2 linked regions of the Endozoicomonas gorgoniicola genome follow. The protein of the gene in region 1 interacts with the protein of each later gene in a pairwise test. Links are inferred from orthologs where the notes say so. Each region holds a gene or a part of one and is shown in the gene's direction. Other genes may lie near its edges. The genes, in order: aceE and nth.

What was found.
Region 2: the proteins of aceE (region 1) and nth interact in binary tests that used the Escherichia coli proteins (3 or more experiments, as listed by UniProt). The link is inferred for Endozoicomonas gorgoniicola from one-to-one orthologs.

Annotation. Positions count from the first base shown.
Region 1 is NZ_JAPFCC010000001.1:4,640,497-4,644,064, forward strand. The notes cover bases 63-3,303. They hold aceE (pyruvate dehydrogenase (acetyl-transferring), homodimeric type), read left to right. Parts: upstream 63-445; coding sequence 446-3,103; downstream 3,104-3,303. Other genes in these bases: NX722_RS20810 (hypothetical protein), read left to right, coding at 63-241; aceF (dihydrolipoyllysine-residue acetyltransferase), read left to right, coding at 3,163-3,303. Outside these bases: more of NX722_RS20810, read left to right, coding at 8-62; more of aceF, read left to right, coding at 3,304-3,568. UniProt on the Escherichia coli protein: Component of the pyruvate dehydrogenase (PDH) complex, that catalyzes the overall conversion of pyruvate to acetyl-CoA and CO(2).
Region 2 is NZ_JAPFCC010000001.1:4,153,652-4,156,977, forward strand. Bases 186-3,184 are described here. They hold nth (endonuclease III), read left to right. Parts: upstream 186-1,359; coding sequence 1,360-2,010; downstream 2,011-3,184. Other genes in these bases: waaA (lipid IV(A) 3-deoxy-D-manno-octulosonic acid transferase), read left to right, coding at 186-1,360; NX722_RS18845 (endonuclease/exonuclease/phosphatase family protein), read left to right, coding at 2,245-3,184. Also shown: more of waaA, read left to right, coding at 41-185; more of NX722_RS18845, read left to right, coding at 3,185-3,326. UniProt on the Escherichia coli protein: DNA repair enzyme that has both DNA N-glycosylase activity and AP-lyase activity. The DNA N-glycosylase activity releases various damaged pyrimidines from DNA by cleaving the N-glycosidic bond, leaving an AP (apurinic/apyrimidinic) site.

The DNA of each region.
Region 1 (3,568 bases):
ACTGGTGGTGGAAATTGCTTATCTTGCGATTATATTACATTTGATCGATATCATTGTTTTAGAAGTTTGCCGCTACAGATTCTCATCGAGCCCCATAATTCCTCAAGAGTTGATCATTTTTGAGATAAATTCGATGGAAGGCATTTTGCTCACAGCAAATGCTTTTTGGAAGGATTCTGCGGCATGGATGTTAACAACGGCGATGAAGGTTAACCACAGTGAACAGCTGTGGCATGAATGACCGGGGAAAATCTGAACTATTCTGCTTACTCAAAACAGTTGCTGGTTGGGTGGGCAGGTTCCTGAAACCTCAGGGTCAACAGTAGCTAAGGATAAACAGTAGCTCAGAATAAACAGTTCAGACAGAATCAGGAATGATCACTAGTCATAACCCTTTTTCGCCAAACGCTCTTTATTTTCGGAGCCGACATTTTCGGAATTTAGTATGCACGACATCGATCCTATCGAGACCCGGGAGTGGCTGGACTCTCTGGATTCCGTTCTGGAGAAAGAGGGGGAGGACAGGGCGCATTACCTGATGACCCGCCTGTCCCAACATGCAAGAGCCAAGGGTACGCAGTTGCCCTATGCAATAACAACACCTTATCGCAACACCATTCCACCGGAAAAAGAAGCCCGGATGCCTGGCGACCTGTTTATGGAGCGCCGGATCCGCTCTCTGGTGCGCTGGAACGCGCTGGCAATGGTCATGCGTGCCAACCAGAAAGACAGTTCTCTGGGGGGACACATTTCGTCGTTTGCGTCCAGTGCGACGCTGTACGACATTGGTTACAACTATTTCTTTCATGGTCATGAAAACGACCGTGAGGGCGATCTGGTTTATTACCAGGGACACACAGCTCCCGGTATTTATTCCCGTGCTTTTCTGGAAGGGCGGCTATCAGAAGAGCAGCTCAACAGTTTCCGTCAGGAGGTCGATGGCAAAGGTCTGTCGTCTTATCCGCACCCCTGGCTGATGCCTGACTTCTGGCAGTTTCCGACTGTATCCATGGGGCTTGGGCCGTTGCAGGCAATCTATCAGGCACATTTTATGAAGTACCTGATTAACCGGGGCCTGGCGCCGGATCAGGACCGCAAGGTCTGGGCATTTCTGGGTGACGGTGAGATGGACGAGCCGGAATCCCTGGGTGCTATCTCACTGGCAGGGCGTGAAAACCTCGACAACCTTATCTTCGTTGTAAACTGCAACCTGCAACGTCTGGATGGGCCAGTCAGGGGCAATGGCAAGATTATTCAGGAGCTGGAGGGGGTATTCCGTGGTGCTGGCTGGAATGTCCTGAAAGTCACCTGGGGTCGTCACTGGGATCAACTCTTTGCCAAAGACAAAGACGGCATGCTGCAACAGTTGATGGATGAAGCCGTTGACGGTGATTACCAGAACTGCAAGGCAAAAGGTGGTGCCTGGACCCGTGAAAACTTCTTTGGTCGCTATCCGGAAACCCTGAAGCTGGTTGAGCATCTGTCTGATGACGACATCTGGCGACTGAACCGTGGTGGTCACGATCCTTACAAAGTTTACGCGGCTTACCACGCCGCTGTGAACCATACCGGACAGCCAACCGTGATTCTGGCGAAGACCGTTAAGGGTTATGGTACGGGTACCACAGGCGAAGCTTCCAACATCAGTCACAATGTTAAGAAACTGCCGATTGATGACCTGAAACAGTTCCGTGATCGCTTTGATCTGCCCATCAGGGATGAAGACCTGCCCGGGCTGCCTTACTTCAAACCGGCGGAAGACAGTCCGGAAATGATCTACATGCGCAAGCATCGTGAGAAACTGGGTGGCTTTATTCCTTCCCGCCGGGTTCAGTCAGATGTGCAGCTGACCGTTCCCGAACTGTCGTCGCTGGATGCGGTACTCAAAGGCAGTGGTGAACGTGAAATTTCCACGACCATGGCGTATGTCAGGGTTCTGGGCGCTTTGGCAAAAGACAAGAACATTGGCAAGCATATCGTTCCCATTATTCCGGACGAAGCCCGAACCTTTGGTATGGAAGGCATGTTCCGCCAGCTGGGTATCTACTCTGCGAAAGGCCAGAAGTACGATCCGGTGGATTCTGACCAGGTTATGTTTTACAAGGAATCCAAAACCGGACAGATTCTTGAGGAAGGCATTAACGAAGCCGGTGCGCATGCGGCGTGGATCGCGGCTGCCACTTCCTACAGCAGCAACAATGTCCCCATGATTCCGTTCTATGCATTCTACTCCATGTTCGGATTCCAGCGTACAGGCGACCTGGCATGGGCAGCGGGGGATATTCAGGCCAGAGGTTTCCTGATCGGTGCGACTTCCGGTCGAACCTCCCTGAATGGTGAAGGGCTGCAGCATCAGGACGGCCATAGCCATGTACTGGCTTCCACTGTGCCGAATTGCATCAGCTACGATCCGACTTACGGCTACGAGCTGGCTGTGATCATCCAGGACGGCTTGCGTCGTATGTATGGTGAAAATGAGAGTGTCTGGTACTACATCACCACGATGAACGACAGCTACAAGATGCCTGCCCTGCCTGAAGGCGACGATGTGCTGGAAGGTATTGTTAAAGGTCTCTACTGCTTTGAAGAAGGCAAAAATACCGAAGGTCTGCGTGTTCAGCTGATCGGTTGCGGCACAATTCTGGAAGAAGTGCGTGCGGCAGCGCAGTTGCTGCGTGATGACTTTGACATTGAATCCGATATCTGGAGCGCAACCAGCTTCAACGAACTGCGTCGTGATGGCCTGAACGCTGCCCGTCATAACATGCTGAACCCGGAAGCAGAACTGCAGGTGAGCTGGGTTGAGAAACAACTGGCGAACAGAAAAGGACCTGTCATTGCCGCCAGTGATTACATGAAGGTGTACTCTGACCAGATTCGCGATTTTGTTCCGGGTACTTACATCACTCTGGGGACCGATGGCTTTGGTCGTTCAGATACGCGCGCAAAACTGCGCGAGTTCTTCGAGGTTGACCGCTATTTCGTTGTGGTGGCCGCGTTGACCGGGCTGGTAAAAGAGGGTGAAATTGAACCTTCAGTAGTGACCAGCGCCCTGAAGAAATATAACATCGACGGCGAAAAAGCTAACCCTGTGTACTGCTGATAAAGTGATGCCCTGTCTCTCGTCGAAGAGCCGGGGCTTCATGCTGGAAGGTATAACAAATGAGTGATGAAATTATCAAGGTTCCTGACATCGGCAGTGGCAGCGCAGAAGTCATTGAAGTCTGCGTTGCAACGGGTGATTCAGTAGCCGCAGAGGACTCTCTGATTGTTCTGGAGTCCGATAAAGCCACCATGGAAGTACCCGCCCCGAAAGATGGCCAGGTGGTTGAATTATTACTGAAAGTGGGGGATACGGTTTCAGAAGGGGATGACCTGCTGAAACTGGCGACGTCAGGAGCAGAGCCTGAAACTGACAATGCTCCGGTTCCGGAAGCAGTGCCTGAGAAGGCATCTCCTGAACCTGAAAAGATTAAACCGGCTCCTGATGTAGAGAGTGTTGTAGCGAGTGTTGCAGCCAGTTCTGTTGAAGCCAGCTCTGTTGAAGATGTGCTGGTGCCAGATCTGG
Region 2 (3,326 bases), 490 kb from region 1 along the record:
AAGGCTTTTAACCCTATGGATAAGTCACACCAACACAGGCATGAATCGCTTTATCTACTCTGCACTTCTCTATCTGGCGACGCCTCTGGTCATGCTGAGGCTCTTTCTTCGTGCCCGAAAAGCCCCGGCGTACCGTCAGCGATGGAGAGAACGGTTTGGTTTTTTTCCCGGTTTGCCAGAAGATAAACCGACTATCTGGGTACATTCGGTATCGGTTGGTGAGACCATTGCCAGCGCGCCACTGGTCAGGGAACTGCTGGAACGTTATTCACAGCATCGGATTCTGATCACCACCATGACACCTACGGGCTCAGACCGTGTGAAAGCTCTTTACGGCGATCTGCTGGGTCACCGGGTTGAGCATGTCTACTGCCCCTACGACCTGCCCGATGTACAGAATCGGTTTCTGAACAGGGTAAAGCCGGAGCTGGCACTGATTATTGATACCGAGCTATGGCCTAACACCATTGCAGCCTGCCACAAACGCAATATTCCGCTCATCATCGTCAATGCGCGACTGTCAGAACGATCAGCCAGAGGCTACGCCCGCCTGAAAGGACTGGTCAGGAATATGCTCAAACAGATAACCACGGTCGCTTGTCAGAATAAAGACGATGGAGATCGTTTTATTCGTTTGGGCCTGCCACCACAAAAACTGACCATTACCGGCAGTGTCAAGTTTGATCTTTCTGTCAGTCCGGAATTAACGGAGCATGGAAGACACTTAAAAAACCGCTGGGAAGAAGGGTTAGGCTACGATCCCATCGTTATCACGGCAGCCAGTACCCATGAAGGTGAGGATCAACAGATTCTTGAGGCTTTCAGCAGTCTGCGAAAACAACACGACAACTTGCTTCTGGTACTGGTACCCAGGCACCCTGAACGCTTTACTTCCGTTTACGAGCTGATTAAAAGCAATCAGTACAACGTTGTTCGACACAGCGAGAAGCAGCCTTTGAGACCATCCACTCAGGTGGTACTGGGCGATACGATGGGTGAAGTGATGACATTCCTTGCTGCGTCCGACATCGCGTTTATTGGTGGTTCATTGATTGAGCATGGCGGTCACAATATGCTGGAACCGGCAGTGCTGGGGCTCCCGGTTCTGTCGGGCAGACATGTGTTTAATTTTCAGGACATCAGTGACTCCCTGATCAGGGCTGGCGGTATGCAGCTGGTCGACTCTCCAAAACAGTTGGCTGAAGCCATTGCCCGGCTCATTACCGACAAACCGCACTATAAGGAGATGAGCCAGAACGCTGCCCGCTTTGTCGCCTCTAACCGTGGCGCACTGGAAAAAACGTTAAGTCTGATTAATCATCAACTACCTGTCAGTGACGTTTCGGATCACATCGATTAATGAATAAACAAAAGCGTACCGAAATTTTTACCCGTTTAAGGGATCAGAACCCAAACCCGACCACTGAGTTAAACTACAGCTCACCGTTTGAGTTGCTGATTGCCGTCATCCTGTCGGCACAGGCCACCGATGTTGGCGTCAACAAAGCCACCGACAGGCTCTACCCGGTGGCGAATACGCCGCAGGCGATTCTGGATCTTGGGCTGGAGGGATTGAAAAGCTATGTAAAAACCATTGGCCTGTATAACGCCAAAGCTGAAAACATTATCAAGACCTGTGAGATGCTGCTGACACTGCACAATGGTGAAGTTCCCGATAACCGCGAAGCCCTGGAAGCACTGCCCGGCGTTGGCAGAAAAACCGCCAACGTCGTCCTCAACACCGCATTCGGACAACCGACCATGGCGGTCGATACCCATATTTTCCGGGTCTCCAACCGCACCGGCATTGCTCCCGGAAAAAATGTGCTGGAGGTTGAAAAGCGACTGCTGAGGCTGGTGCCAAAAGAGTTTCTGGTGGACGCCCACCACTGGCTGATCCTTCACGGTCGTTATGTCTGCAAAGCCCGAAAGCCCCAATGTGGCAGCTGTATTATTGAAGACCTCTGCGAATTCTCTCCATCAAAAAAAAATGTAAAGAAAAAGAAGTAAAAAACCTCAATATTACTCAAAGACTCTAGATGAGTCTTTTTTTTGCCTTTACAAAAGTCACGAAAGTGTTCGCAAACAGGTCAAGAAACAAAACTAGTGTCGTTTATTCGGATATGGGCAGGTCATATGCATCATTCGATCCTATAATGCAAAGCTATATCTTTACGTAAGTACAGAGCTGCCTGACCATTTTATGGCTCAGGCCGTGTTTCTCTTCGACAGGTAAACCCCGCTATGAAAGCTCACATCGCCTTCATCCTGGCAATACTTATCTATCACACCTCAGCTTACGCTGAATATTATTTATACTTCATGAATAATACTTATGGCGAGATAACCCTGCGCAACACCTGTGACCATCGATTAGACAGCCCGTACTGTAGAGCTCTCAACACTGGCAAGCTCGATGCCTTCAAGCGGGTTGAGAGCCATTCAATAAACTATGACTCTGGAATTGACGAAGGTGAGGACTACACCCTGAAAAGCTTCTTTTCAATACCAGGTAGCGAAAATACAGCGGACAATAATTATTTCTCCACGACATTCCATGGTGATTTCTGGGGTAGCCATATCACCGAAGTCAGCGTTTATGTTGATGGAATCCAGCACGTACTGCTTAACAAGAGTTCAGATAACAAGAGTTCAGGTAACAAGAGTTCAGGTAACAAGAGTTCAGGTAACAAGAGTTCAGGTAACAAGAGTTCAGGTAACAAGAGTTCAGGTAATGAGGTTTTACCCGATGAAGTTGGTTCTGTAGCGATTCGTCATTCTGATGGAAACACCTACACTTTTTACGTTAACGCTCAGAAAGATATGGCTTCGATACAGACAATCGACCACCTGTTTTACGCCATTGATAAAAAGCCCACGCTCCTGTCATCGGAAAGTGATAATGAACTGACTGTGATCACCTACAACATTAAAGCTTTTCCAGACTATATTGGCCTGGTCCTGGACTTGAATAAAGTGGATTCAAGAGTCCGTTACCTGTCTCAGGCAGACGCTTTGAGAAAGGCCGATGTTCTGGTGTTTCAGGAGGCCTGGGATAGCTATAGCCGCGATACACTGAAAAAAAAGCTTCATGATATATATCCTCACAGCTACGATCCAATACCAGAAAGCTACCATCTAAGGCCTTTAGGCAGTGGCTTGCTGGCTTTAAGCCGATACCCAATCACAAACACCACCTTTGTTAATTACCAGGATTACCAGGACCTGCAAGGTGATGATGATTATTCCAACAAAGGCGCAGCGTACTTTAAAATAGATAAAAATGGTAAAGCTTATAATCTTATTACCACGCATGCACAGGCAGG